Regions from separate parts of the Blautia sp. AM28-27 genome, predicted to be linked through region 1. Evidence: predicted binding sites of a transcription regulator. Region 1 holds the regulator's gene; each other region holds the start of a gene.
The links. The regulator HrcA, encoded in region 1, represses chaperone genes, less so after heat shock. The targets are predictions, from matches to a motif close to TGTTAGCACTCNNNNNNNNNGAGTGCTAACA.
Positions count from the first base shown of each region.

Region 2: DW743_RS13645 (Hsp20/alpha crystallin family protein) is a predicted target of HrcA. The motif match lies at 1,861-1,891, and genes of this name have one in related genera.
Region 3: clpB (ATP-dependent chaperone ClpB) is a predicted target of HrcA. The motif match lies at 6,465-6,495, and genes of this name have one in related genera.
Region 4: htpG (molecular chaperone HtpG) is a predicted target of HrcA. The motif match lies at 6,700-6,730, and genes of this name have one in related genera.

Region 1 covers NZ_QUJK01000009.1:68,289-76,090, reverse strand. Annotated here, with positions in the region: gene uvrB (excinuclease ABC subunit UvrB) at 1-180, shown strand, start outside; gene DW743_RS12255 (helix-turn-helix domain-containing protein) at 377-595, opposite strand; gene DW743_RS12250 (hypothetical protein) at 768-1,133, shown strand; gene DW743_RS12245 (helix-turn-helix domain-containing protein) at 1,211-1,429, opposite strand; gene hrcA (heat-inducible transcriptional repressor HrcA) at 1,714-2,772, shown strand; gene grpE (nucleotide exchange factor GrpE) at 2,822-3,433, shown strand; gene dnaK (molecular chaperone DnaK) at 3,500-5,377, shown strand; gene dnaJ (molecular chaperone DnaJ) at 5,603-6,811, shown strand; gene hisA (phosphoribosylformimino-5-aminoimidazole carboxamide ribotide isomerase) at 6,979-7,755, shown strand.
Region 2 covers NZ_QUJK01000012.1:60,712-68,513, forward strand. Annotated here, with positions in the region: gene DW743_RS13640 (ABC transporter substrate-binding protein) at 1-942, opposite strand, end outside; gene DW743_RS13645 (Hsp20/alpha crystallin family protein) at 1,206-1,673, opposite strand; gene DW743_RS18505 (hypothetical protein) at 2,365-2,547, opposite strand; gene DW743_RS13655 (TrlF family AAA-like ATPase) at 2,805-5,378, opposite strand; gene brxL (protease Lon-related BREX system protein BrxL) at 5,395-7,512, opposite strand; gene pglZ (BREX-1 system phosphatase PglZ type A) at 7,533-7,802, opposite strand, start outside.
Region 3 covers NZ_QUJK01000015.1:1,282-9,083, forward strand. Annotated here, with positions in the region: gene DW743_RS14395 (hypothetical protein) at 1-1,519, opposite strand, end outside; gene DW743_RS14400 (TIM barrel protein) at 1,732-3,372, opposite strand; gene DW743_RS14405 (DUF4250 domain-containing protein) at 3,579-3,752, opposite strand; gene clpB (ATP-dependent chaperone ClpB) at 3,749-6,355, opposite strand; gene DW743_RS14415 (hypothetical protein) at 6,546-7,628, opposite strand; gene DW743_RS14420 (CobW family GTP-binding protein) at 7,800-7,802, opposite strand, start outside.
Region 4 covers NZ_QUJK01000001.1:167,433-175,234, reverse strand. Annotated here, with positions in the region: gene DW743_RS00770 (DegV family protein) at 5-844, opposite strand; gene DW743_RS00765 (magnesium transporter CorA family protein) at 1,171-2,052, shown strand; gene DW743_RS00760 (DUF5721 family protein) at 2,059-2,565, shown strand; gene DW743_RS00755 (ethanolamine utilization protein EutH) at 2,600-3,667, shown strand; gene DW743_RS00750 (oleate hydratase) at 3,756-5,735, opposite strand; gene DW743_RS00745 (TetR-like C-terminal domain-containing protein) at 5,955-6,521, opposite strand; gene htpG (molecular chaperone HtpG) at 6,865-7,802, shown strand, end outside.

The DNA of each region.
Region 1 (7,802 bases):
ACAGAAGAAAAGATGGAAAAAGACCCGGAGTCCATGAGCCGCGAAGAACTGGAAAAACTGATCGGCCAGGTACAGAAACAGATGAAAGCCGCTGCCGCCGAACTCAACTTCGAAATGGCCGCCGAGCTGCGTGACAAAATGATCACACTGAAGAAGAGCCTGGATGACATGGAAGAATAAAAAAGAAGAAAAGAGCATGAAAAAAAGCGTGCCGGAAAAGCGACAGAAAACTTTCCGGCACGCTTTTTTGCGTCCGATTTTGATTCCTTCTTGTTCAGAATTGACGCAAAATAAGAATACCATTATAATATAAAATACGACCAAACGGTCGCATCAAAACGAAAAACACAAAAATAAAAAGACAACAATAAAAAAATTAATCGCCGAATTTTCTCTTTTTACTGGAGACACTCAGCAGATAGTCGACCGAGCAGTCATAGAACCGTGCAAGTCGGATCACATAGTCGATCGGGATGTCGCGGATTCCTTTTTCGTAGCGGGAATAGACGTCGCGGTTGCATTCGAGCAGGGCAGAAATCTCTTTGATGGTGAGATCCTGATCAATCCGCATATCTTCAATTCTCTGGTATTTCATACGTTGTACCATCCTTTCAGATTCAAACCCATACTACCAAACGGTTGGATGGACAAAGTTAAATCAGATCATATGGTCGCAAATTGGAGAATAGGGCGGGAGAGAGAAACGGCGGGTGAAGACAGCCTGTGCAGAAAACAGAAAAATATGTACGGCAGAAATGGGGGAACGAATGGGAAAAGCAGAAAGAATAGAAATAGAAGATTTTGTCCAGAATATAGTGGAACGGATGGAGACGCCGGAAGCGTTTGAAAAAATGATCAGCCGGGAGGAAGAATGCGAAGCGCAGGGGCAGGAGAGCCGTCTGAGGGATGTGCTGAAGAAAGAATGGCCGGTGGACGAAAAGGGAGAGCGCATCTATCAGATCACTAATATATATGAAGAAAAAGCAGAAGAACTCCTCATTGTAGAACTGTATACCGGCATCCACCTGGAAAACGGAGTCCCGTGCGGGCATTTTACGCTGTATCTCTGCGGGGAGCCGGACGGATGGAAACTCAGCGAAACGCGGATGATGGAATATCTGCAGAATCTGTAAACGAAAAAGCAAAACAGGGAGGACAGGGAAAAGAAAAACTGTCCTCCTGCTTTTGCTGCGGCGGAGACACCGGAAAGTCAGGATCCATACGGCCGCTTCTCATCGCTGATGCCGACCAGATAATCCAGACTGACCTGATACAGCTCCGCCAGACGGATGGCAATGGAGATCGGCAGCTGCCGGACGCCTTTTTCATATCGGGTATACACATCGCGGTTGCAGCCGAGATAGTCGGCAACCTGGCGGATCGTCAGATCGTGGTCCGTGCGCAGATCCTCCAGTCTCTGATATTTCATGATTCATCACCTCTGAGAAAATGCTACTAAATGGTCGTATCGAAATGGCAGAATCCTACCATACGGCTATAGCGCCTTTGAAACAGTAGAATGCAATAAAAAAGAAAAGTCAGATTCCTTTTCAGAAAGAAAACGGTTTATACTTTTTTCACAATTTCTTCATAGAAAAACCGGGAAAAGGTGTTGACAAACAAAAGGCAGAGTGCTATCTTAAGAGCATAGATGTTAGCACTCCACTGAAACGAGTGCTAACAGGACTATACAACAGGAAGGAGCTTATCTTAGTGGATACAGAATTGGATGAAAGAAAAAGAAAAATATTAAAAGCGATCATCCAGACGTATCTGGAAACGGGCGAGCCGGTCGGCTCAAGAACGATTTCCAAATACACGGATTTGAATTTAAGCTCCGCCACAATCCGGAATGAAATGTCCGATCTGGAAGAGATGGGTTACATCTTACAGCCCCACACTTCCGCAGGACGCATTCCTTCCGATAAAGGCTACCGCCTCTATGTAGATGAGCTGATGCGGGAAAAAGAACAGGAAGTTGCAGACATCAAAAACATGGTCATTGAAAAAACAGACCGAATGGAAAAAGTTCTGCAGCAGGTTGTCAAAGTCCTCGCTTCATCTACCAACTATGCAACGTTGATTACAGGACCGGAATATCACAGAAATAAAGTGAAATTCATCCAGCTCTCAAAAGTCAATGAAGAGCAGCTCCTGGCCGTCATCGTCGTAGAAGGCAACCTGGTGAAAAACCAGATGATCGACCTCGACGAGACCATCAACGATGAACAGATATTAAAGCTGAACCTGCTTCTGAACACACAGCTCAATGGCCTGACCATTGAAGAAATCAATCTTGGCATGATCAAGAAGATGAAAGAGCAGGCAGGCATCCACTCCGGCATCATCAGCAAAGTGGTCGATACCGTAGCGGAAGCCATCGCAGTCAGCGAAGAAGATGTGCCGGTGTACACCAGCGGCGCAACCAACATTTTCAAGTACCCTGAGCTTTCCGACAGCAGCAAAGCCAGCCAGCTGATTTCCACATTCGAGGAACGGCAGAAACTGGTCGATATGATCAAAGGAGCTGCCGAGGAGCAGGACGGAGAGGAAAATACCGGTATTCAGGTATACATCGGAAATGAATCTTCGATGGAACCCTTACGGGACTGCAGCGTGGTCACCACCACATACGATATGGGAAACGGTATGCGCGGAACAATCGGTATCGTGGGACCAAAGCGGATGGATTACGAAAATGTGGTAGATAACCTGAAAACATTAAAAGTTCAACTGGACGCCGTCTTCAAAAAGCCGGACACAGGTGAGTAGAAAGGTGGAATGATCAGTGAGCGAAGAAAATAGAAAGAAAGAGGAAACCATGGAAGAACCTACACGCGAGATGGAAAAAGAAACCGGAGCAGAGACCGATCTGCCGGAAACCGAACCGGCTGCGGAGCAGGAAGAAGCAAAGAAAGCAGCAGAGGCAAAAGAAGCGGAAGCTGCAGAAGAAACTGCTGAGGATGGCAAAGAACGAAAGTTCTTCAAAAAGAAAAAAGATAAAAAAGATGAGAAAATCGAAGAGCTGACTGACCGCCTGACCCGTCAGATGGCAGAGTTCGATAACTTCCGCAAACGCACCGAAAAAGAAAAAGCAAATATGTATGCCATTGGAGCAAAAGACATCATCGAGAAGATTCTTCCGGTTGTTGACAGCTTCGAGCGCGGACTTGCAACGGTGGAAAACCCGGAGGAAGATCCGTTCGCAGACGGCATGAATAAAGTATACAAACAGTTTACCACAGCACTCGATGAACTCGGTGTAACCGTGATCGAGGCCGTTGGAAAGGAATTCGATCCGAACCTGCACAACGCAGTGATGCATGTGGAGGATGAGGAAGCCGGCGAGAACATCGTCGTAGAAGAGTTCCTGAAGGGCTACATGTACAAAGGTTCCGTAGTCCGTCACAGTATGGTCAAGGTGGCTAACTAAGCCTTGAAGATAAATAAATAGAAATTAAACCATTTTTTAGCATAATTCATTGAGGAGGAAACAACAATGGGCAAAATTATTGGTATTGACTTAGGAACAACAAACAGCTGTGTAGCCGTTATGGAAGGTGGAAAACCAACCGTTATCGCAAACGCAGAGGGTGAAAGAACAACTCCATCTATCGTAGCATTCACAAAAACAGGTGACCGTCTGGTCGGCGAGCCGGCAAAACGTCAGGCTGTAACAAACGCAGACAGAACCATCCGTTCTATCAAACGTGAGATGGGTACTGACTATAAAGTAGACATCGAAGGAAAGAAATACTCTCCGCAGGAGATCTCCGCTATGATTCTTCAGAAACTGAAAGGTGATGCAGAGAACTACCTTGGTGAGAAAGTAACAGAAGCAGTTATCACAGTTCCGGCTTACTTCAATGACGCACAGCGTCAGGCAACCAAAGATGCCGGTAAAATCGCAGGTCTTGATGTAAAACGTATCATCAACGAGCCTACCGCAGCAGCTCTGGCATACGGACTGGACAACGAAAATGAGCAGAAGATCATGGTATACGACCTTGGCGGCGGTACTTTCGATGTTTCCATCATCGAGATCGGTGACGGCGTTATCGAAGTTCTTTCCACAGCAGGAAACAACCGTCTGGGCGGCGATGACTTCGACCAGAAAGTAACAGATTATATCCTTGCTGAGTTCAAGAAACAGGAAGGCGTAGATCTTTCCAATGATAAAATGGCTCTGCAGAGAATCAGAGAAGCAGCAGAGAAAGCAAAGAAAGAGCTTTCCAGCGCAACTACAACCAACATCAACCTGCCGTTCATCACTGCAACCGCAGATGGCCCGAAACATCTCGATATGAACCTGACAAAGGCTAAATTCGATGAGCTGACCCACGACCTGGTAGAGAAAACCGCAGAGCCGGTACAGAGAGCACTTTCTGATGCAGGCCTTCAGGCATCCGAGCTTTCCAAAGTCCTTCTGGTAGGCGGATCTACCCGTATCCCGGCTGTACAGGATAAAGTAAGACAGCTGACCGGACACGAGCCGAGCAAGAGCCTGAACCCGGATGAGTGCGTAGCACTTGGTGCTTCCGTACAGGGTGGTAAACTTGCAGGAGACGCCGGCGCAGGCGATATCCTTCTTCTGGATGTAACTCCGCTGTCTCTGTCCATCGAGACCATGGGAGGTATTGCAACTCGTCTGATCGAGCGTAACACCACAATCCCGACCAAGAAGAGCCAGATCTTCTCAACAGCAGCAGATAACCAGACAGCAGTAGATATCAACGTAGTACAGGGTGAGCGTCAGTTCGCGAAAGACAACAAATCCCTCGGCCAGTTCCGTCTGGATGGAATTCCGCCAGCAAGAAGAGGCGTTCCGCAGATCGAGGTTACCTTTGATATCGATGCCAACGGTATCGTAAATGTATCTGCAAAAGACCTTGGAACAGGAAAAGAGCAGCACATCACCATCACCGCAGGCTCTAACATGTCCGACAGCGAGATCGACAAAGCAGTCAAAGAAGCTGCTGAGTTCGAGGCTCAGGATAAGAAACGAAAAGAAGCAATCGACGCAAGAAACGATGCAGACTCCATGGTATTCCAGACCGAGAAAGCAATCGAGGAAGTCGGCGACAAGCTTGATGCAAACGACAAAACAGCAGTAGAAGCTGACCTGAACGCACTGAAAGATCTCATTGCAAAATGCAATCCGGAAGAAATGACCGATGCACAGGTAGCTGATCTGAAAGCAGCTCAGGAAAAACTGATGACAAGCGCTCAGAAACTGTTTGCAAAACTGTATGAGCAGCAGGGCGGAGCAGCAGGCGCTGGTGCCGGAACAGCAGGTGCAGGCCCGGATATGGGAAATGCAGGAGCAGCAGGCGGCCATGACGACGATGTCGTAGACGCTGACTACAAAGAGGTTTAATTTTCGGCATGTCACACTCCGTGAAAATACCGACTGTGAGTTGAAACAATAAGTAAATAAACGCAAAAAGCCCTGTGAGGCGAATGTTTGCAGGGGACGGAAAATACATTCCGCCCCCTGTATTTATGCTGGTATTGCTTTCGGAAAAGTGCTATACTGGAGCGTGCGGAAAAACATTTCTGCAAAGATGAAATTTGTGGAACAGAAATGAAAAGGTGAACATAAATGGCAGAAAAAAGAGATTATTACGAGGTCCTCGGCGTAGACCGCGGAGCGGACGATGCAACATTAAAAAAAGCATACCGTAAACTGGCCAAGAAATACCATCCGGATATGAACCCGGGCGACAAAGAGGCCGAGGCAAAATTTAAAGAGGCGACAGAAGCCTATGGCGTGCTGAGTGATCCGGACAAACGGCGTCAGTACGATCAGTTTGGCCACGCTGCATTTGAAAACGGCGGTGGCGGCGCAGGAGCCGGCGGATTCGGCGGCTTCGACTTTGGCGGCGGAGATATGGGTGATATCTTCGGCGATATTTTCGGCGACCTGTTCGGTGGCGGCGGAAGCAGAAGAAGAGCAAACAATGGACCTATGAAGGGAGCAAACCTCCGCGCTGTTGTCCACATTACGTTTGAGGAAGCTGTTTTCGGATGCCAGAAAGAGCTCGAGATCAACCTGAAGGATACCTGTACAACGTGCCACGGAACCGGCGCAAAACCAGGAACTTCACCGGAGACATGCTCCAAATGTAACGGAACTGGTCAGATTACGTACACACAGCAGACCATGTTCGGTTCTGTGAGAAACGTGACGACCTGTCCGGATTGTAACGGAACCGGAAAGATCATTCGCGATAAATGTACCGCATGCCACGGCACGGGCTATACATCCAGCAGAAAACGCATTCAGGTCAACATTCCGGCTGGAATCGACGATGGACAGAGCATCCGGATCCGTGAAAAAGGTGAGCCGGGTGTAAACGGCGGACCGAGAGGAGATCTGCTTGTCGAGGTTCAGGTAACCCGTCATCCGATCTTCCAGAGACAGGATATGAACATTTTCTCCACTGCACCGATTACGTTTGCCCAGGCAGCACTCGGCGGTGATGTGAAGATCAGCACCGTTGACGGGGACGTTCTCTACACTGTAAAACCGGGAACCCAGACCGATACGAAGATCCGTCTGAAGGGAAAAGGTGTTCCGTCCCTTCGCAACAGCAATGTGCGCGGTGATCACTACGTAACACTCGTAGTCCAGACTCCGACGAAACTGAATGAGAAAGCAAAAGAGGCCCTCCGCGCCTTCGACGAAGCCTGCGGAAACCGCCCGGCAGCAGAAGAAAAAGCAGCCGACGGCGAAACTGCAGAGCAGCCGAAGAAGAAAAAAGGCTTTATGGATAAAGTGAAAGAGGCCTTTGAGGACATCGATAAATAAAGAACGGTGGCAAGCCGGAAAAGAAAGAAGAATCTGTGGAAAAAGCAGGTTCTTCTTTCTTTTCTATGAAAGAACCATGAAAATTTGGTGAATTTATACACAGAATGGTCGGATTTTGATATAATGTGGAAAACTTAAGGGGAGAGAAAAGAAAGGAAACGGGGAAAATGAGATTTCGACCATGTATTGATATTCATAACGGAAAAGTAAAACAGATTGTCGGGGGATCGCTGAAAGATCAGGGAAATCAGGCGAGCGAGAATTTTGTCTCGGAGCAGGATGCGTCGTACTATGCGCAGCTGTACGAAGAGCAGGGCATTACGGGCGGCCATGTGATTCTGCTGAACAAGGAAGGTACCGAGTTTTACGAGGAAACGAAGCGCCAGGCATTGCTGGCACTCTCGACGTACCCGGGCGGCCTGCAGGTGGGAGGCGGCATTGATGCGGAGAATGCGTGCGAGTTTCTGACAGCGGGGGCAAGCCATGTGATTGTGACTTCGTATGTGTTCCGCGACGGCCATGTGTTCTATGAAAATCTGGACAAGCTGGTGACGACGGTAGGAAAGCAGCGGCTGACACTGGATTTAAGCTGCCGGAAGCGGGACGGAAAATACTATATCGTGACGGACCGCTGGCAGAAGTTCACGGACGAAGAAGTGACAGAGGAACTGCTGCATCACCTGTCAGAATACTGTGATGAGTTCCTGATCCATGCCGTGGATGTCGAGGGAAAGGCTTCCGGCATTGAGACGGAGCTGGTGGAACTGCTTGCGAAGATGAAAGATTTTCCGGTGACGTACGCCGGCGGCGTGGGAAGTTTTGAAGACCTGGAGCTGCTCAAAAAACTGGGAAACAACCACGTCGATGTGACAATTGGCAGTGCACTGGATCTGTTCGGCGGCAAAATGAAGTTTGAAGACGTGCTGGCAGTATGCCGCCGGTAAGCGGAAACGGACGTTCACCCGCGCCATTCGCAAAACCGCGCTTTCAG
Region 2 (7,802 bases), on a different contig from region 1:
CGCATAGCAGAGCGCCTGGCGCACCTTCACATTGTTGAACGGTTCCACGGCATTGTTCAGATACAGCGCCTGTACCAGGTTCATACCGCCGTCATAAATCGTAAAATCGGAATCTTCGGCAAGCTGCGCTGTCTGTGTGGAACTGAGACGTGCATACATGTCCAGTGTACCGGATTTCAGGTTTGTTACGACTGCATTGCTGTCCTTGACAATTCGAAATGTTACCTTGTCCAGATACGCCTGATTTTCCGTATCCCAGTAATCGCTGAATTTTTCAAGGACAATGTTTTCCTGCGGGGACCGTGATACATAGTGGAACGGGCCTGTTCCGACTGGATCTGCTTCCAGATCTTCCACATGCTCAGGTACAATCGCCACCGTCAGATAGGCAAGAAACTCGGTGTCTGCCTCTTTTAAATAGATGTCGATCGTGCTCTCGTCCGGAATTTCAACCTTGTCTACATTGGAAAATGCCTCTACCAGAGGCGTTCCGTCTCCGTTGATACCCGCACAGCGTTCGATTGAATATTTTACATCCTCTGCAGTGACGGTCGTTCCATCGTGGAACTTGACACCATTCCGGAGCTTGAAGGTATAAACCTTTCCATTCTCCGAGATCGAATGGCTCTCTGCCACCGCATCGTTCAGATTTCCTTCTTCATCGGGCTTTACAAGGCCCTCATAAATATTGAATAGGATTTCTTTCGTTCCTGCCGCAACAGATTTGTGTGGGTCAAGACTATCCTCAATGTCCTGAGGAATTCCTACCGTGATGGAACCTCCCATAACAGGTTCCCCTGTCGGGGTTGATTCCGTTGATACCTGAGAACTTGTGGTATCGGAAGAATCTGCTTTCCCATCCTTGCCATCCTGGCATCCGCCAAGTACAACAGTAAGAGCTGCAACTAAAAGCAGCGCAAGTACGCTTCTTCTTTTCTTCATGATTTCTCCTTTTGATACGAGTTCTCTCATTTTGTAATTGTCACGCCTATTGTATCCGACCTGTTCCCAAATAGCAAGTACATTATTGTATACAATTTATTTTCCGAATCCGGAAATCGCGCGCATCCATCCCTGCCGTTTTATCCTCGCACCTTTTTTCCCGCACGCCCCGGCTCGGTTTCTTTTCGCCGGAAAAAGATAAAAATTTTGCCGCCCGGGAATTTTAACATTCCCGGGCGGCAAACGCTTTTGCTTTTTTTCTTTTATCCTTCAATGGAGATTGTCTTTTTCTGCTCCACAGCCGGTTTTGCTTCCTTCTTCGGTACGAAGAGTTTCAGCAGACCGTGTTTAAATTCAGCCTTGATATCCTCTTCGGTAATATCCTCACCTACATAGAAGCTTCTACTGCATGCACCTGCGTAACGCTCTTTACGGATGTAGCGGCCGCTCTCTTTTTCTTTCTCGTCTTTGTCAAGACCTTTCTCTGCACTGATGGTCAGATAACCATTTTCCAGTGTGGCCTGAACTTCATCTTTTGTGAAGCCCGGAAGGTCAACCACTACCTCGTAGCCATTATTCAGCTCGCGAATATCTGTTTTCATCACATGGCTGGCTTTGCGGCCATACAGTTTCTTTTCTGTATTCTTCATCTCTTTGTCATAATCATAGAACGGAAAATCGTTGAAAAAGTCATCAAATAAATTTTCTCCAAAAATACTAGGCATTAACATAAGTCATCGCTCCTTCTTATTCTTCTCATGGAACCTGATCCATGCTTTTTCTCCGGTTTTTCTTTTCACCGGATCTTTTTGTTTACCTGTTTCTTTGGAACGGAAAGGCTTCCGGATACCGGAGGTTTTCTTCTTTTCCTCTCTTTGTATCCCTCTTCCTTTGTTCTAGCTGTAATATAACACTTATTATTAGCACTGTCAAGAGGTGAGTGCTAATTATTTTGTGAAAAATTTGTGAAGCCTTGATTTTACGGGCTTCACAGGGATTTTTCACTTGCTTTCGCACTCTATTTTCTTGATTTGACCACATTTTTACCACAAATCTTTGGAAAAATATATTCGTCTAATTTTCTTAGCACATTTTACGACAACGGCTTATGGTTTATACCACAGCAGGTACAGTTTTCGGCAGATTTATTTTAGACATCTCATTCTCCACGTGAGACTTCTTTGCAATATGATTGTAGACATTCATTGTGATCTGTGCATCTGAATGTTCTTCGCTCCGCTACGGTCGGTGCTAAACGGATGTCCCCCGGACATCCAGCACCCCATCACATACTGCATAACTTTGGGATTGACATTATTCTCACCCAGTCTGGTACATCCCGTATGACGAAGGGTATGCGATGAAATAGGAGGCATCAGCTCTGGCTCTCGCTTCTCTTCTTCTGCCAGTTTGCTTTCTTTCTTAATTATAGGCATTAACAATGTTTTTCAGAAAACTGTTCACTCCCGCCGGCATAATCGGACGTCCATGCTTTGTATTGAAAATGAATCCACTACGTCCACCGATCTCCACATTACTCTGCAAACCAAGCATCAGGTTCAGCTCTCTCTGTTTACGGAACGCATCATATACCATCTGTGTCATAGGAATGTCCCTGATTTCTGCATCTATTTTGGTTTCTGAATCATGGAAACAATATCCTTCTTCACCTTCATAATATACAAGCTGTCCACCTACATGGATCTCCCGATCACACGGTTTTCAGTGCTTTTTTCATGTTTTTCTATTAAATTTTCCTCAGACACCTATATAAGTGAAACTTAGCGAAACTTAAATCATGCCCAATATGGAATATACATATTTGTTTGTTCTTGATTTTTTAATCTGATCATCTATGCAATCTATTTCCATGACGTATAAATTAATTGCCTTTTATCAAATGCTTCCTCTCCGCCTTCCATAATATCTACAATTTGCTTATGTGTAGATTTCAGGTCAATATTCCCTTGCGATATATCAATCGTTGTATCTTGATACTCAACCACAAAAATTCTTTCAGCATCACCCAGAACTGGAATGTTAGCATTGTGTGTAGCAAAAATAAATTGTATATCTTGTTTCTTTTTCGCAATTGCTGTAATTACTTCATCGTAAATAATTTTATTATCCAAATCATCTTCTGGCTGATCTATAAGAATAATATCATTATCAGACTGCATGAGTATAAACAATATAAGAGCTGACGCACGCTGCCCTATTGAATGGTGTCGTAATAATTTGTCATGATAATATATTTCAACATTATTGGAAACCTGATTCTTCAGAAGATCCGCATACTGATCTTGCAATTTTTTATCAAGCTTTGTATATTCTGAGGATGAAATAATTTCCTTGATTTTCATACCATCACATAATATCCAGTCTTCTATAAGCTCCACATAATCTCTAAACGTGTCACATAAGTATTGATATTTTATTTCAGAAATACCTGACCCCCTAAAATCAGTCTTCATCTGTGATTTAAAATTATCTCTGTCACCTTTAAAATCAATAGTGATTTTTAATTCATTTTGTGATTCATTAATTTTCTGAATTTCAAGTTTATATGCATTGAATTGTTCTAATAATATATCATTTCTTTCACGCATTGCTTTCTTGAATGCACTTTCTATTTGTTTTTTGGATTTAGCTCGTTCATTTAGTTGCTTTAAATTCTCTTTATATTTTTCCAGCTCTTCTGTCATTTTGACAAATCCATCAATATCTAACGTATCATCTTTGATTTCTCTTTTTATTTCAGCAAATTCATCAGATAATCCATCTATTTTTTTCGATAACATTTCCACTACATCTGCAAATTCTAACGAATTACTTTCTATCTGCGTGACGGCCTCTCCAATTTTTAAAATTTCATTTCCAATTGCACTTAAAATATCACTTGCCTTCTTTATAATATCAGAATTATAAACACTTTCCACGCCCTGCAAGCCTAAAGTCACATCTTTATTATTATCATAACACTTTTTTAATTCTCGTACTGCTGAATCAATTCGTCCTTTTACAGAATCCAACTTTGCTTTATCTGTTGTATATCCAGTTTGTTTTTTTAATTTTTCTGCAACGCCTTTTTCCTTGTAAATAGACATTTTATGCTCAACTTCAGATTCTTTAATTTTGCATTCCTCAATCTGCTCTGGAATTTTATTCGCATCTAATAATTGAGAAACCGATGTTGTCAACTCCTTCACACAAGATGTTATTTCTGCACTTTTCCCTATTTTTCCACCAACCAATTTCTCAAGAAGACCATTTTCATGATCAGCACTATTTGATAGATCTTTTTGCCCAAAATATTGAATTCCATCAAACAAGCTTGACGGTTGTATATTTAAGTCAAGTCCATTTTCATCTATAACATTACTCTGTTCTCCGTATATGCGACTAACAATATAATGTTTGCCATGTTTATCAACAACAGATAATGTTGCTTTTCCTCCAGAGCCAAAAATATTTTTTATCAGTGATTCTTTATATTCTTTATCTGTTTGCAACGGTAAATCAAATATATAACGAATTGCTTCAAGCACAGACGACTTTCCACTTCCGCGAATTCCAATTAACGAATTAAGCTCTGATGAAAATCTAATAGTCTGACCATCAAATTTTCCGCCTTGAAAACTTATAGATTCAATATACCCATGTCTTCTTTCCGGTAATGATTCAGCAACTCTACTTTTATAGTCCTGTAATGCAAATTTAATCGCCGCATATGAATATTCTCCGATTTTTAAATATGTTTGTTTATCGCCTTTTCCAATATCTTTCAATGATTTAGGATCCGATCCCTCTATAAGAGCTGGAATATATCCAAAACAACGATTAAATTTATTTATATTATCCCTTGTCCTCGATTTTTGTATTCCTAAAACTCGTTTTCTAAACGGAGCAAGTCCTGAGAGCGATTCTAAAAGACCGCCTCCACATTCGTTAAACAAACCACTGCCTTGATCAACATGGGCAAATATTACAAAATAATCTTTTCCATACTCTTCCAGTTTTTCCAATGTGCTTTTTAAATCATAACAACATTTTGTATTTCTATTTTCAGGATTAGATATTGTTGCAAATGCGGCTGTTAAAAATGTTTGAATGTGATTATTACCATTTTCTAACCATTCATCAGGATTAAAAACTATAAGAGTATGTATACCATTAGCTCCCTCTTTAACAGTCAATTCCACACCAGGTAATATAAATATTTTTTCTTTGCTTGCTGCCCTTTTTAAGGCTTTATATTCATCTTTGTCAAATTTATTATGATTGGTAATAACTCCAACAGAAATATTAGCTTGTTTCAATGCCGAAATATATGATTTCACAAAATCATTTGGTTCACCACTATATGAAAATTCTTTATCTTTTTGTGTATGCAGATGAAAATCTGCCCTTAAAAATTCAAGCCCTGATTCAAACATTTTATCCCTCCTTATATTACTCTACCCCTAACGCCTTAAACACTGCATCTTCCGCACTCTGATACGGAATCAGCTGAAATGCACTCATCAGATCAGCTGGAACACTTGCAAAATCAACAAACGATGTACTTGGAATCAGCACCTTCTTTGCGCCGCTATCCAGACACACCTGAAGTGTATTGGCAAGTTCATCCACCTTTATCATTGTGCCACTAATTGTTATATCTCCCAACACTGCCAAGTTGCTGACAACAGGCTTTCCAAGAGCAATCGAACAAAGTGCAATCAATGTTGGAAGTGCCAATTTGTCTGTCATACCGATACCCTGCAAATCCTGATAATTGATGATGTAATCCTTGGTCGAGGTGCTGATAGAGCCACTGATCCGATTGCCGTTGGCTTTCAGATAATTAAATGCCGTGTTCACCGCTTCCTTGCATTTAGAATCACTGCCTAAGCCAGTCCGTTCAATTTTGCCATTGCCTGGAAGCATCTGACTTTCCAAACGGAATACACCAATCATGCCACTTTTTCCTCTGGATACGGTATAAACCTGTCCCGGATTACACATTCCATCCGGTATCAGCTTACCACCACCCTGTTCTGGTACGGAAACATAATGTTCTGACATATCTTCTAGATCTATATAAGAGAAGTTCACATCATAAAACTCCATACCACCCAGCTTCTTCAATTGCTCCTTGACACGGCGACGCATTTCCAATGCAATCTGAATAATTTCTTCCAGTTCTTCTTTGGTAAACTCACCATTTGGGTACATCAACTTCAGATAACCGTCTATCATACGACGAACCGCAATTGTATCACGCTGATTCAGATTTCTCCCCAGACGGAAGTAGTGATCAAGTGCATCTCCATACTGCTCCTTGCGAAGCTCTCGGATGAACTCTGCCAAATAGTCACTGATAAAACCATAATCATTAGTAAAATGCTCCGGTCTGAACTTCGGTATCTCCCATCCTGGAAGATAACAGTGCATACGATCAAGAAATGCTGTATCTGTTCCCATTTCCTGCGGGAAAGGTGCAAACAGACTGGATGTTTTCAACAGCACGTCCACACTTTGATTGATATTTCCCACAAATACCATGGACGCAGTAGCAGCTTTTTCTTCTTTGCCACGGGCAAAAGAGCCGGATGCCATGTAATCCTTCATAATCTGAATGCCATCTTTATCTTTAAACTTGATACCAGCCACTTCATCAAAGGCTACACAGTCCCATAAGCCGACCAGTCCGACCGTTTTGCGTCCCATATTGTAAAACAGGTTTGCAACCGTCGTCTGTCCACCGGAGATTAAAATACTGTTCGGTGAAATCTCTTTGTAAAGATGAGATTTACCGGTACTTCTCGGTCCCAACTCACAAAGATTAAAGTTATTTTCAACTAATGGAATCATACGGGTCAAAAGTAACCATTTCTCACGGTATGTAAATTCATCTGGCTCCATGCCGATAGAACGAAGAAGGATATCCAACCATTCATCTTTCGTAAAAGCTTTTCGTCCCTGCTTCAGTTCATCAATATCAATGTGCGGCATCTGGATCGGTGTCAGCTTACGGATACTGATTGGTGAAATATCTTTCTGCTTTTTCTGTTTGGAACGAAGTGGATTTCCATCAATGTCCTCAATACCAAAATTATTGTCGCCTTCAACCTCATAATCCAGCTGAATAATACACCAGATACCGCCACAGAGCAGGCGATCAAATTTTTCCGGATATTCGTCGGCAATTGGTACATTACCGACGCCCAAATTAGAAAACTCTGCAAAAAAGCAATCCTTTTTCATATCCAGTCGAACAGTCACCATATCAATAATCGTGTGGCTGCCTTTTTTACGCAACTGAGACAGAATCTTCTGTGATTCATCCGGGCGTACAAAGTTGTCAGCAAGAATACGCTTCACGTTCTGTACACCTTTCTCTATAACAGTCTCATCATCTGAACTGCAATACTGTCCCAACAAGAACTCAAGAACATACACTGGGACATTCGCCCCTTCTTTAATTTTCTTTGTCAGGTCTTTCCGAACAATCTTACCGTCAAAGTTCTGACGGAGCTTGTTCTTTATTTCTTCACGGGTACTTTCACCCTCTGCGAATTGCTCCATCTTTCTCTCCTCCTGCGGTATTAACTAAAAAAATCAAACTCGTCCACCGCAAAGGCGATGTCAATCTGGAATGGCTCCCTCTGTGGCAGCTGTAATCCCTGTTCATCTGCAATTACCAGATAATAAGTAGCGGTATTGCTGTATTTTAAAGATTTTAGATTAAACTGACAACGGAAAGTTCTTTCTGCACCGTTATCGCTGGTCTTATCTGCAATAATCTTCTGAATATCACTAATCTGCTTGCCGTCCTCATCTGTAAAGTAAACCTGATAGGTTACAGCTTCACGGTT
Region 3 (7,802 bases), on a different contig from region 1:
TGGCTTCCTCTACTTTGGAATAATCTGCTTTCCGAACCTGCAGTCCTGCCAGTGCATTTTCAATTGCTGCTGCCCAGCCGTCTACTTCTGCCTGATCCAGAATGGTTTTTCCACTTTCTACGCTGTTGATCGCTGTCTGAAGCGGCTGAATGCTTTCTTCCGTATAAATACTCAGATCATTCGAAACTTTGGCAAGAGCCGCGTCTACGGCGCTGTAGTCCGCCGGTTTCAGGGTCAGTCCGTCAAGAGCTGCTTTCAGGTTCTCTGCAAACTGATCGACTTCCTCCTGCCTGCTGTCATCCAGATCCCATACAATGGCTTCTTTTGCCGCATTCAGTGCTTTTACACTCTTTTCGGTATAAATGGATAAGTCTTTCGGAATCTTTCCCAGGAGTTCTTCCACTCCCTGATAATCTGCCGGAACCGGTTTGCGTACCAGTGCTGCAATTGCATTCTCCAGTGCTTCCGCATAAGCATCAACTGCCTGCTGCTCTTCTATCGTTTTGGTGCGGTCGATGGATGCGATGACTGCATTCAGTGCTTCCACGCTCTCTTCCGTATAGATAGAAAGATCTCCCGGAACTTTGGCAAGTACTGCATCAACTTCTGTGTAATCTGCGCCAAGAAGCGTCAGTGTGTTTACTGCTGTCTGAATGGCTGCCGCATAACCATTTACGGTTTCCTGTTCAGCTGATGGCAGGTTCTCTTTTACCGCATCTTTTGCTTTCTGAACAGCTGCCGCGCTTTCTTCTGTATACCGGCCCATGTCCTCCGGTATCAGCGCCAGCGCTTCTGTTACTTTGGTGTAATCTGCGGCTTTTACAATCACAGTGAATTCCTGTGTGAAGTCAACGCCGGTTTTCTTTCCGTCTTTGATTGTCGCCAGAAGTTTTACGGTTCCGGCATTCGTTACTTTCAGGTTTGTGCCGTCTAAAACAGCACCTGTCATTCCGGCATCCGTGATTTCCCATGTGATCTGTTTCTGATCTGCATTTTCTGGAACTGCTTTGCCCGTCAGTGCGGTGGTTCCCGGGATTTCTTTCGGTATGCCCTGGATTTCTGTTACAGCTGCGTACTCATAGGTTCTTATCTGGATTTCAATGGCATCTTTTGTTTCCGTTTCTGCGATCTTTGTTACAATCCAGCTTCCGTTCCAGCTGTCTGCCTTTTTAAGCAGATAATCTGCCGGAGCCTTTTTGGCCTTTTCCGTAAGATCCTTCAGATTCCAGGAAGCCGCCGCTGCGATCACAGCCTCTTTTTCTGTTTTTATTCTTTCTTTGTCATCTTTCTGATCTTTCTTTTCATCCGGATTTGTTTTTTCTGAAAGTATTCGGATTTCTCTGTTCTCTGCATCATTTTTAATCTCCGTATCTTTGCCGAGAACGTCGCCTGCTTTCAGCGAAAGCTCTCCGAACTTCCACGTTTTGGCTTCCTCTTTTGCGAATGCCATGGTTGGGAACATCGTCACGATCAGAAGCATGGACAGTACAAACGAAAGCATTTTTTTCGTTTTCTTCATAACACAAATCCTCCTTTCCTTTTGATTGTTTTGCAGCCGCCAGGGGCCGCAGTTTCTCTTGTTACTTTCATTATACGTGTGTCAGAAAAAGAGTCAACGGGCCGTAAAAATTCGTAAGAATTCTTGTGCATTTCCGCTAAAATACTTTCAACGTTTTTTCACAATACTTCCATGAATTTTTACGGCCCGTCAGATTTTCTTAAGATATTCCTTTATTTGTGATGAAGCACATATTTCACATACGCAATTCTGCGGCTGTCCGGTGCCCAGGAGTTGACGTTGATACTGCCCTGGCCGCCGAAAAGATCCAGCAGTTTTTTCTTATTCTGTCCGTCATAATCCATCATTCCAAGCGATACATACATGTTCGGCAGATGCTCATTCGGTTCCAGCTCACCTTTAGCGAAGGTCAGGTAAATGACGTGTTTTCCATCCGGCGAAACGTGGCCGAACCAGTTGTTGGCATCGGAATCGGTCATCTGGGTGAGACCGCTGCCGTCACGGTTCATCCGCCATACCTGCATCAGACCGCTTCTGGTGCTGTTGAACCAGATGTGCTTTCCGTCCGGTGAATACTCCGGACCGTCGTTGTAGCCTTTGCCGTCCGTCAGGCAGGTTTCCTCGCCGCCGTCTGATGGAATCGTACAGATCTCAATGCGCATGGTCTCCTCCTCCGGCTTTTTGCGGAAGGCACAGTACGCAAGCTCTTTTCCGTCCGGCGACCAGCCGTGCAGATAGCTGAGACCCGGTCCGGTGAGGTCTTTTGGTTCACCGCCTGTCATCGGGAGCACGTAGATGTGGGATTCATACGTTCCATCTGTGAGTTCCGGCGGCATGCAGCTTACCGCCAGCAGCTGGTTGTCCGGTGACGGAACGTGGTCATTGTTGCACTGCACGCAGAAACCGGTATCAACCTGCTCCACATGGTCTTTGTCGATCTCATAGCGGTAGATTTTTCCATCCGCATTATAAAGCAGGGTGTTTCCATCGTTCAGCCAGTTCGGTGCCTCGATGATTCCCGGAAACTCATGCAGCACGGTTTCTTCTCCGGTCTCCACATCCATCGTGCAGAGAATGCTGTCGGTGTTGTCTCTGTCTCCTGTCCATCCGGAGAGCATTTTTCCGGCGCGGCAGGTATCCTCCAGTGTTGCCGCATCCATATCCACAATCTGCAGTGCACCGTTTGCACGGGCGAACTGGAAGCAGGCTTTCAGATCAACCATGCCTTTTCCAAGCGGCGCTTCCTGGCCGGTGATTTTCATATCTTTATAATGAACGGCTTTGACTCGGTCCGCATGCGCCCAGAGGAACTCTTCCGGGTCGACGCCGCCGCAGTACATCCAGCCGGCATCTACTTCTGCTCCGACTTTTTCACCGCAGGCTTCCAGGAGATATTCGTACGCTGTTTTTCCATTCACGCGGATACAGATATCTTCTTTTTCGTTGTGGATCAGAAGACCTGCTCCGGCTTTTTCCAGTTCTTCTGCCAGTTCGCGGTATCTTGCAGCGGTTTCGTCCAGAACATCTTTTGTCAGGCGTGCCGGGCTCTTTACGACAAACCAGGAAATGTGGTATTTCTGCGCCAGTTCTGTAAGAATGGCAAATTCTCTTTCATAGTGGTATTCATCCAGGAAAATGTGGACCGCATGAACCTCAATGTGGTATTTTGCAAGCAGCGGCATTGCCTGCTCCAGATCCTCCGGGATCCAGAAACCGTAGTCCCTGGCATCAACACGGAATCCGAGACACGGCTCGATCTGGCGGTAGCCTGCCTCATAGATTTTCTTTAAAAATCCTTCGGGATCCTGTTTCCATTCTTTGGATACCCCATACATCTGTACACCAAAATACATATTGGTTTCCTCCTTCTCCAGATCCGCTGTTTCCCCATTTTCAGCGGATTTTCTTTTCCTCCATTTTACCACATTTCTTCTATTATAGATATGATTTTTCCTGTCAGTTATAAGAAACACGCTTTGCGTAAAAAAGGCGCCCCGTATGTGTTTTTTCCACATACGGAACGCCTTTTTCCGCCATTTTTTTCAGGGCCTGGTTATTCTTATACAAACTGGTTCGTTTTCTCATCGTACTCATAGTCGATGAGCGCCAGTTTTTCCCGCAGATCGGATTCCTCTGTCTGCATGGCCGCGCAGAATTCTGCGAGCGACGGGTAAAAATCTCTTAATTGCGTATTGACATAGCTCAGCAGCATTACGGGATCTTTCGGCATCATTCGTCTACTACCTCCACACCTGGTTTGATCATTGCTTTCAGGCCGCCGTTTTCCACATCCAGAAGGATCGTATCGCCCTCGCTGACCTGACCGCCAAGGATCAGTTTTGCGGTGCTGGTTTCTACCTCTTTCTGTACGAAACGTTTCAATGGACGGGCGCCGTAAACAGGGTCGTAGCCGCCCTCGATGACAAACTGTTTTGCAGCCGGGCTCAGTTCGACGGTAAGCTCCTGGTCTGCCAGACGTTTGTTCAGTCCTTTCAGCAACAGATCTACGATATGACCAATGTTGTCTTTTGTCAATGGTTTGAACATAATTGTTTCATCCAGACGGTTCAGGAACTCCGGACGGAAGTGTGCACGCAGATCCTGCATGACCAGGTTTCTCGCCTCTTCGGAGATGCTGCCGTCGTCCTGAATGCCGTCCAGCAGATACTGGGATCCGATATTGGAGGTCATGATCAGGATCGTATTTTTAAAGTCTACGGTACGGCCCTGGGAGTCGGTGATACGGCCGTCATCGAGTACCTGCAGCAGAACGTTGAAGACGTCCGGATGCGCTTTCTCGATCTCATCGAACAGAACAACAGAATATGGTTTTCTGCGCACTGCCTCGGTCAGCTGGCCGCCCTCCTCGTAGCCTACATATCCCGGAGGCGCTCCGATCAGACGGGAGACGGAGTATTTCTCCATGTATTCACTCATATCGATTCGAACCATGTTGTTCTCATCATCAAACAGCTTTTCTGCCAACGTTTTCGCAAGCTCTGTTTTACCGACACCGGTAGGTCCAAGGAACAGGAACGAACCGATCGGTTTTGTCGGATCCTTGATTCCGGCTTTGGAACGGATGATTGCATCCGAAACCTTGGTGACTGCCTCATTCTGGCCGATAACTCTCGTGTGAAGTTCATCTTCCAGGCCGAGGATCTTAGTTCTCTCGCCTTCGGTCAGTTTTGCAACCGGGATTCCGGTCCAGCGGGAGACAATTCTGGCAATCTCTTCATCCGTTACACTCTCGTGTACCAGGGAGAGATCTTCATTTTTAACTTTTTTCTCTTCTGCTTCCAGCATCTGCTGTAATTTCGGGAGTTCACCGTACTGCAGTTCAGCGGCGCGGTTCAGATCGTAATCATTCTTTGCTTTCTGGATCTGGCGGTTCATGTCCTCGATCTGCTCACGCAGTTTGGACAGTTTCTCAACGGAACTCTTTTCATTTTCCCACTGTGCCTTTGCAGAATTGAAGGTATCCTTTAACTCAGCCAGCTCTTTCTGCAGTGTTTCCAAACGCTCGCGGCTCAGATTGTCGGTCTCTTTTTTCAGTGCAGCTTCCTCGATCTGCATCTGCAGAATCTTACGGCGCTGCTCATCCAGCTCGGCCGGCATGGAATCCAGTTCTGTCTTGATCAGAGCGCATGCCTCGTCGACCAGGTCGATTGCTTTATCTGGCAGGAAACGGTCGCTGATGTAACGGTTCGAAAGGGTTGCGGCTGCAACGAGGGCACCGTCGGTGATTTTTACGCCGTGGTAAACTTCGTAGCGCTCTTTTAAGCCACGCAGGATGGAAATCGTATCCTCTACGGTCGGCTCATCAACCTGAACCGGCTGGAAACGGCGCTCCAGGGCGGCATCTTTTTCGATGTACTGGCGGTACTCATCCAGCGTTGTGGCACCGATGCAGTGCAGTTCGCCTCGTGCCAGCATAGGTTTCAGCATGTTTCCGGCATCCATCGCGCCGTCGGTCTTTCCGGCGCCGACGATCAGGTGCAGCTCATCGATGAACAGAATGATTTTTCCGTCGCTCTTTCTGACTTCCTCCAGAACGGCTTTCAGACGCTCCTCGAATTCGCCGCGGTATTTTGCACCGGCTACCAAGGCTCCCATATCGAGGGAGAAAATGGTTTTATCTTTCAGGCTCTCCGGTACATCGCCGTTGGCGATTCGCTGGGCCAGGCCTTCTACGACTGCGGTTTTACCAACACCAGGCTCACCGATCAGAACCGGATTGTTTTTTGTCTTACGGGACAGGATACGGACAACGTTCCGAATTTCGGTATCACGGCCGATAACCGGGTCCATTTTCTGGTTTCTGGCTTTTTCTACGATATCCTGGCCATATTTTTCCAGGGTGTCGTATGTCGCCTCCGGGTTGTCGGTGGTAACTCTCTGGTTTCCGCGCACGGTGCTTAATGCCTGCAGGAAACGTTCTCTTGTGATGCCGTACTCCTGAAACAGTTTTTTCATGGACGGGCTTGGGTTTTTCAGCATTGCCAGGAAGAGGTGTTCTACGGAAACATACTCGTCTCCCATGGCTTTCGCCTCATCCTCAGCATTTACCAGTGCTTTATTCAGATACTGACCGATATACGGCTGACCGCCGGATACTTTGACGCGGTCGTTCAGTGCCGTCTCGACACGGTTCAGAAAATGATCTTTGTTGATTTCCATCTTTTCGATCATTTTCAGAATCAGGCTGTCGTCCTGATGCAGGAGGTTATACAACAGATGCTCCTGCTCTATTTCCTGGTTGCCGAAATCGTATGCGGTCTTTTCCAGGTCCTGTACAGCCTGCAGCGATTTTTGTGTGAATTTACTAATATTCATAATCGGCTTCCTCCTTATCTATTTGGGTGCTAACATTCGCTCCGAACAAAAAGAGCGTTGATGTGAATTTTCTTTTCTTTCTTTGTTCTAGTCGTACTATAACACTAGTTATTAGCACTGTCAAGAGGTGAGTGCTAATTTTTTTTATTTTTCCCGACGCTCCTTTTCTCCCTCCCCCCCTAAAAGATTTTTATTCATCGCCGTACACAGCAATAAAATGAATCAGTGCCTCTGTTTCGGAACTGGCATACTTTTTGGCAGATGCTTCCAGCGGCTGTGATTGATATGCTTCAAACGAATCGCCCTCGTCGCGTCCAGATATGTAGCGATTATCATTTAGTTTCCACTTCCTCATTTCTTCAAAATAAGCAGTATTCGCCATTTCCGAATTCCAGTCCATTCGTTCCAGCAGATAATACTCCATTCCATGATAACATTCTTCGCAAATTCCCGTAAAAAATTCTTCTGCTGTCTGAGATGTTAAATGCTCTGGAGCATACCATATTTCGTTCTCTTCATTATTATATAATGCAACGCAATTCGATGATCCTGTCTCTTTCACATACAGCGGAATTTCGGGAATTCCAAGTCGTTCTGTTTCAAGCCGTACCATCTTCTGCGCTGCAATTGTTCTTTCTTCCAGTGTTTTTTGCCTCCATTCGCTCTCCTTTAAGCTCAGCAGAAATTCTTTATTTTCCTGAAAAATGTTCTCCTGATTCTGGACGAGATTATAGTCCTTTTTTCGTTCGTAAAGTTCTGCCACTCCGGACGGAGACTCAAGCTTCCAATATATCATCATACAAGTCGGTACCATACTCACGCATACTGAAACAAACAGAAATGCGTTTAAGTCACTTCTTTTTAATCTCCAGAATTTTTTCGGAGAATATTTTCGTTTTTTTCTATGTAAATCTCTTAAAACCGTAACAAGAAATATCCCATCCAGCACTGCAAGAAACAACACAATTTTCAGTGAATATTGGGCAAATAAAAACAGCATCAGTATGCTCGGCGGAAATGTATAGAATAAAACTTCATTTGCAGTTCCATCTGCGCAGTAGCTTCGAATGGGTGAGGCCAGCCACAAAATCAGGCACAGCGCATAGGCAAAAAGCATTGTCCCCGACGAAATATGGACGGAACATTCTGTAATATATACCTCAACCTGTTTCACATACATCACATACAAGATACAGATCGGATATAAAATCGAGCTTTTGCTCAACCAGTATGCCGCTGATTTTCTTTCCCGTCTTCTTTTCTGTTCCTCCATATCAGATCCCCCTGATTTTTCTTTTGTTTTATTTGAAATACTTGTATGTTTATTTTAGCGTAATTTTTCGTTTTTGCCTATCCTTCGTTTTTCAGTTGAATCTTTCTGTAAAAACCAAAATTGCGAAACCCTGTTTTGGCAGGACTCCGCAATCTCTTTTTCCTATTTACTTTA
Region 4 (7,802 bases), on a different contig from region 1:
AAAGTTATAATGCAATGATAATTCCGCCGTCATTTGCATACATACTGCTGACGCCCTGGGTATCGAGTACGAAGACATCCTGTACCGCAAGGCGCTCCAGAAGGGCTTCTTTTACCATCTCGGCGCGCTCCGGGCAGTTGCAATGAGAGATGGCAAGCGTTTTGTTTTCTACATGCTGTGCGTCATTTACAATGGCATCGACCATTTTCATCAGTGCTTTGTTGATGCCGCGCGCCTGATCGAGCTGTACGATATCGCCCTCCGGTGTGGCTCCCATAACCGGTTTGATCTTAAGCGCGGATGCAACAAGTGCTTTTGTTTTGGAAAGGCGGCCGTTTTTCCGCAGAGTTTCGAGATTTTCCAGCACGAAATAGGTGTGCTGTGTGCTGATATAGAGTTCTACTGTCTCTACGACGCGCTCAAAGCTCATGCCGGCTTCCTCGCACTCCACGATTTTTTTCACGATCAGGGTCTCTCCTATCGATGCGCTTCTGGAATTGAATACGTGAATCTTCAGATCCTCGTTCTCCTCCTGCGCCAGGTTTGCACCGAGCACTGCGCTGTTATAGGAACCGCTGAGCTGTGCGGAAAGTGTGACCGCGTAGCACCGTTCTGCTCCGTTCAGAAAAGATTTCCGGAAATAATCCGGCGACGGGCAGGCGGATTTCGGGCACTCCGGGCATTCCGCTACTCTCTTTAAAAAATATTTCTGGTCAAATGTCTCGTCATCCAGAATGGATTCTCCGCCGACTTCCAGGGTCAGCGGTGCAATTTCAATATTTCCTCTTTTTTTCATATCTGCTGTCAGTTCACAGCAGCTGTCTGCAACAATGTGAAAACTCATATATTTTGTCCCTCCAAACTTGATTCCGCTTTTTCTCACTGCGGACGTTTCGTATTTCCAATCACCGCTCTTTTTCAAACCTTCCTAAACTAGGGACGAATTCGACACAGTGAATTTTTTGATATTTTGTCATGTAGTTTTGATAACTACATTTTATCATAACACACTTAGTGCTCCATTGCAAAAAGTTTTTTCCCAATAAAAGTTTTTCCGTTAAAAGTTTTTTCCTTTTCTTGTCGCACTCCCCTTTTTGCGGTATACTACGGTCATACGGCTTTTTTGTTTATGGATATTTTTCCATTGCTTATTTTCAGGAGGTGGTACGTATGGAATGGACTTTTTCGGATTCGGTCCGGCTTTCCCTGCTTTCGTTTTCGGAAGCTTCCAAAGCCTGCGCGGCGCTGCCCGGATTTTCTCTTTTCCGGCGCAGTCTGCAGCCGGAGCGCATCGAATACTGCCGCGCAGAGCTGCTGCCTGACTGCCTGGTCGGATCGCTTGCCGTCCCGGACAAGACGCATCCGCTTCACCTTGCATTCTCGCTTGCGTTTTATCTCGACCGGGGGCAGCTTATTCTGGCAGCCGACGAACAGACACTTCCGGCTTTGCAGAGCCTCCTCTTCCCGGAAGAACCGCTCGATACTTCCGATGTCTTCCACCTGTTTTTCTCGTTTCTGGAATCGCTGATCCAGGAGGATATGCTCTATCTGCAGAATTTTGAGAAGCGCCTTGCGACAATCGAGGAGTCTCTTCTCGACACTCTGCCAAAAGAGCTGCAGCGGACCCTGATCACGATCCGTCGGGAGCTGCTCGTGTTCCATGCCTATTACCAGCAGCTTCTCGACATGTGCGAAATACTCTCCGAGGACGAAAATCACTTTCTTCCCCAGGAATGCGCCCGTCAGTTTTCGCGCCTTGGAAACCGCGTGGACCGTTTGTACGACCACACCCAGATGCTGCGGGAGTACGCCCTGCAGATCCGCGAGATGCAGCAGGCGCAGATCGACCTGCGTCAGAACGATACGATGCGGATTCTGACGGTCGTCTCGACGATCTTTTTCCCGCTTTCCCTGATCGCCGGCTGGTACGGCATGAATTTTACGCATATGCCTGAGCTTTCTGCCCCGTATGCGTACTTCATCCTGATCGGCGTCTGTATTCTCATTGTTGCTGTTGAAATTTGGTATTTTAAAAAGAAAGGCTGGTTTTAACTACGGATGATTATCCTGCAGATTACACAGTTAAAGAATTTTATGAACACCCTGCTCCGTCTCGAGACATTTGACCGCTTTCCCGTCTCCGAGGCGTCGATCACAACGTTTACGACGTTCTCCCTCGACGGCAGTCTTCACACGGACTTTTTCGATCCCGATGACGCGCAGCTCTTAAAAGAAAAAGGGCGGACGCGGCTTCTCTGGAAAGATGTGAAATCGTTCTGCTATTCCGTCATCAAAGGAAAACGGACACCTCTGCAGTTCAAATTTGTGTTTCAGCTTCCGCAGGCGGCGTGCGAAAAAATGATCGCGGACCATGCGCTGCCGCTGGAAATAGAGAACGTGTTTGGATGCTTTCTAAATTTTCAGTATAAGGACGGAAAACTCTTACTTACCACCGGAACTTCCCTCAAAATCTTTACGATGGACAAGTCGCTCGACCGCGTCTTCGATGAGGAAGTCCGCCAGTTTCTGCTGAAAAATGAAATTGCATTTGAAGAACAGATATAAAGACAAAATACTTATTTAGAAAGGTTCTCTTTTTATGAATCAGATTATTATGTGGATCATGGCAGTCGGCGCGGTACTCGGCGGTGTCGACCGGATCGCTGGCAATCGCTTCGGATTTGGAAAACGGTTTGAGGAGGGCTTTATGCTGCTTGGACCGACGGCACTTTCCATGTCGGGCATCATCTGCCTCACCCCGCTGCTCTCCCGCTTTCTCCGTTTCGCCCTCGTTCCCATCTGGAACTTTTTTGGTCTGGATGCGGGACTTCTCGCCGGCATTCTCGCCATTGACATGGGCGGCTACCAGCTCGCCGGAGAGCTTTCGGCATCGCAGGAGATGGTGCGCTACGCAGGACTTGTGATTGCGGCGACGCTTGGCTGTACCATCACCTTTACGATTCCGGTCGGCATGGGAATGCTGAAAAGCGGCGACCGCCTCCTTTTCTCCCGCGGCATGCTGATCGGCACGGGCACACTTCCCGTCACGATGATCGTCGGCGGACTGCTCTCAGGACTCTCTTTTCTGCAGATCGTACTTCAGTCGCTCCCGGTGCTCCTCTTCTGCTTTCTGCTGATGTTCGGCATCTGGCGTTTTCCGGAGCAGACCGTGCGCGCGTTCACGGTATTTGCAGATGTGATCCGGCTTCTGACGACGATCGGCCTCATCGCGGGCGCGTTCTGCTATATGACCGGCTTTTCGCTGCTCCCGGACCTTGCGCCGCTGGAGGACGCGATGGCGGTCGTCTCGTCCATCGGCATTGTACTGCTCGGCAGCCTTCCGACGGCGGAGCTTTTACAGCGGGTGCTCAAAAAGCCGCTCTCTTTTATTGGAAGAAAAACCGGCATGAACGACAGCAGTGCCGCCGGTCTTCTGATGGGCATTGTCAGCCCTGTTCCGGCGATCACAATGATGGAAAAAATGGACGAGCGCGGAAAGATTGTAAACGCAGCTTTCCTCGTCTCCGCCGCATCGACCATCGCCGCACATATGGGATTTACGTTCGGCACCGATCCTGATTTTGTCGTGCCGCTTCTCGTTGCAAAGCTCGCTGGAGGCATCGCCGCCGTCTGTGCCGCGCTGTTTTTCACGAAGAAATCTGCTTAATTGTTTGAGAACATACATAGCAACGCAATAAGACCTGCGCCGTTTGAAAGCGCAGGTCTTATTGCATTTCTTACTTATTTTCTATTTCTTATTTCACCATATCCTCTTTGATAATTCCATGCTCTTTTAAGAGATCTCCAACTACATTTCCATCTACCAGTTTCAGCAGAGGTTTTTTCAGCAGGTTGAGCGGTCCAGGAAGCTCGATTTCCAGCGGGGATTTTCCATCCATCAGTTTCACGGAGCTGTCCAGCAGGTCGCGGATATCGTAAACGCTGCCCCATACTTCCGGCACGCCGCGGTCTACGCCGAGGAGTCCGTAAACAGCTTCCATTGCGGTACGAACGGAATACTCTGTCGTGAAGATGGTATCTCTTGGTGTCTCAGCGAACTGTCCGAGGAATGCGAAGTTGACGCAGCCATCCGGGATGACATCCGGGCGGTCGCCCTTTCTTCTTGGCATAAAGAATGCGGTGATGTACGGCATCATGGTCGGTACGCAGACAGCGCTGTTCTCTGCCAGCTCCGGAATCTGGTCAACCGGCACGCCGAGGTGGTACAGCCACTCTTCGGTGATCTCTTTACCAGTGCACTCTTTCATCGGTTTCTTCACATAGTCGCCAGGTACATCGGTGAACAGGCTGTAAACCCATACGCATACCTTATCTTTATCCTGCTCTTTGAACTGTCCCTGACGGTTGATGGTCCAGCTTAAAAGCCACTTGGAATCCTGGCAGCTTACGATACCGCCGGTAACAACCTTTCCGGTTCTCGGATCACGTTTGCAGATATTGGTGATATACGGAATGATCTTATTGTCGAGAGTGGTAATTGTTGCGGATTCCCAGTTTGTCTTTGCAATATCGGAACAGAATTTCTCCGGATGTCCAAAGGACGGATCCTGTTTTGCAATGTTTTTCCACAGGCTCCAGCAGCCGCTCGTGCGGACCTCTGCATCACCGTTCGGTGCATGGTTCTGATCGCCGTAGATCGTGCCTTCGGTGCAGCTTCCGTTGGTAACGAAGACGAGGTCATTCTCGGTGAGAACGATGCCTTTCTCGACGCCGTTTACTTTGCACTCGATGGCTTTTGCTACTTTCTTTCCATCGTTGATTTCAAAGATAACGTTGGTTACTTCGGTATTGAACTGGAAGTCTACGCCGGCATCCTCGAGGTATTTCTTCATCGGAAGAATCAGGGATTCATACTGGTTGTACTTCGTGAATTTCAGTGCGGAGAAGTCCGGCAGTCCGCCGATGTGGTGAATAAACCGCTGGAAGTACAGCTTCATCTCCAGTGCACTGTGCCAGTTTTCGAATGCGAACATCGTTCTCCAGTACAGCCAGAAGGTGGAATTGAAGACTTCATCATCGAAAACATCCTCGATCGTCTTGTCGTACAGATCCTCGTCTCTTGTCATGAAGAGTTTCATGATCTCCATGCAGCCTTTCTGGCTCAGGTTGAACTTGCCGTCGGTATGGGCATCCTCGCCGCGGTTCTTCGTTGCACGGCACAGGGAGTAGTTCGGGTCTTTTTTGTTCAGCCAGTAATACTCATCAAGAACGGATACACCAGGTGTCTCAATTGACGGGATGCTGTGGAACAGATCCCACAGGCACTCGAAGTGGTTTTCCATCTCACGGCCGCCTCTCATGATGTAGCCGCGGGTCGGATCGTAGATACCGTCGCAGGCACCGCCGGCGATGTCCATGGCTTCCAGAATGTGGATGTGATCGCCTTTCATCTGGCCGTCTCTTACAAGGAAGCACGCTGCTGCGAGGGCTGCGAGGCCGCTTCCTACGAGGTATGCGCTCTTCTCATCGACGCCTTCCGGTTTTTCCGGTCTTGCGAAGGCTTCGTAGTTTCCGTTGGTGTAATAAATGCCTTTGCTGTTTTTCTTATCTTTTCCGCGCTCGGTGTTGCGGTAATCATTCTTTGGTTCTGATGTTACAGTGGTTTTCTCCGCTGCTTTTTTTGCTTCACTCTTGTTTTTTGCCTGCAGCACTGCTGCTCCAGCTCCGATGACTGCTGCTGATGCGATTCCGAATTTTAATCCTTTTTTTGACATAGACGTTCATCCTTTCTTTTCTAAATACGACTGCCGGAATGTTTTTTCGAATTTCCGGTTCGTATAGGTTATGCTGCTTTCTTTGTTTTACAAGTTTCTATTTGTGTTGCCATTGTCTGTTGACAATTTGAATCTTACTTCATTTTTCCCCGCTTTTCCATTTACAAAACAGGGCGGATGATTAAATTTTTATCATCCGCCCTGTTTTGTAAAGTGTAACTATATTTTATTTCTTTTTTCAAAATTTCGGATGGAATTGACGACATTTCCTTCCATCGTGCGGTGCATTTTTTCCGCAATCATATGGTAATCCACTTTCATTCCGTCTTTGATCCAGTCGAGCATGACACCGGTAAAGCTATACTTATAGAAATCTGCGATAAAACTCTGATCCGCCTCGGAGATGCCGGTTCCCTTTGCTTTTTCCTGTACGACACCGTACAGCAGATCGTGCGTCAGATGAAAGAGATATGTTTCGATCTGCTCCCGGCTTACAGAGTGATAGACATTCATAATAAATGGTTTATTCTCGAGCACTGCCTCAAAAATCTGCTGCAGGCCTTCCTGCCATGTCTCATACGTTTTCTTCCCCTGCAGCGCCTGCGTCGCATCCTCCAGGCACGACCATTCGACAAGATCATAGATATCCTTAAAATGATAATAAAACGCCATCCGGCTGATGCCGCAGTCTGTCGTCAGATCGTTGATCGTAATTTTGTCCAGCGGCTTTTTCAAAAGCAGCTTTTTTAATGACGCTTCCAGCGCCGCCTTTGTCGCATTTGTCATGTATTTCCTCCATTTTTCTTTTATGTACCCTCGGAATCTTTCTGTTCGAAACGCTTCTATGCTTTTTCATTGTAGCATATCCATTCTCCAGAAACAACTGCGCAGCCCTTCTGATCAGACTTTACAAAAAGTTTAGAAAGTACCGTAATACCAGTAAATTCAATACTTTCCGTCGTTCTGTTAGCACTCTTTTTTCTCGAGTGCTAATTTTCCCTTGACTTTTCCCTGTGCCAGTATTACTATAACTATCAGAGCAGTAAAAAAGCTGCAGACATCTAAAAAAGCATGATATCCCCGCTTTGCTGGATCAAAATATTTTTATAAGAAAAGGAGTGTGTTTCTCATGAGTGCGAAACATGGAAATCTTTCAATCAACAGCGACAATATTTTCCCGATTATCAAAAAATGGATGTATTCCGACCACGATATCTTCGTCCGCGAGCTCGTTTCCAACGGCTGCGATGCCATCACCAAACTGAAAAAACTCGACGGCATGGGCGAATATACTCTGCCGGATGACTACAAAGCAGCCATTCAGGTGATTGTAAACCCGGATGAGAAAACCTTAAAATTCATCGATAACGGTATCGGTATGACCGCAGACGAAGTCGAAGAATATATTACCCAGATCGCCTTCTCCGGCGCTACCGAATTCCTGGAGAAATACAAAGACAAAACGAATTCAGATCAGATGATCGGCCACTTCGGTCTTGGTTTCTACTCTGCTTTCATGGTAGCAGATGAAGTTCACATCGATTCTCTTTCCTATAAAGAAGGATCCACCCCGGTACACTGGACCTGTGACGGAAGCACCGAGTACGATATGTCCGAGGGCAGCAAGACAACTGTTGGTACCGAAATCACTCTGTTCCTGAACGAGGACTGCCTGGAATTCGCAAACGAATACCGTGTCCGCGAAGTTCTGGAAAAATACTGCTCCTTCATGCCGGTTGAAATTTTCCTGTCCAAAGCAAATGCGCCGCAGGAATACGAGACCATCGATGAAAGCGAATTAAAAGATGACGACGTTGTCGTAGAGCACATCCACGAGGACGCAAAATACGAAGAGAAAGAAAAAGAAGACGGAACGAAAGAGCAGGTTGAAGTTTCCCCGGCCAAAGAGAAAGTAAAAATCAACAAACGCCCGGTTTCCATCAGTGATATCCACCCGCTGTGGACCAAACATCCAAACGAGTGCAGCGATGAGGATTATAAAGAATTCTACCGCAAAGTCTTCAACGACTACCGCGAGCCGCTGTTCTGGATCCACCTGAACATGGA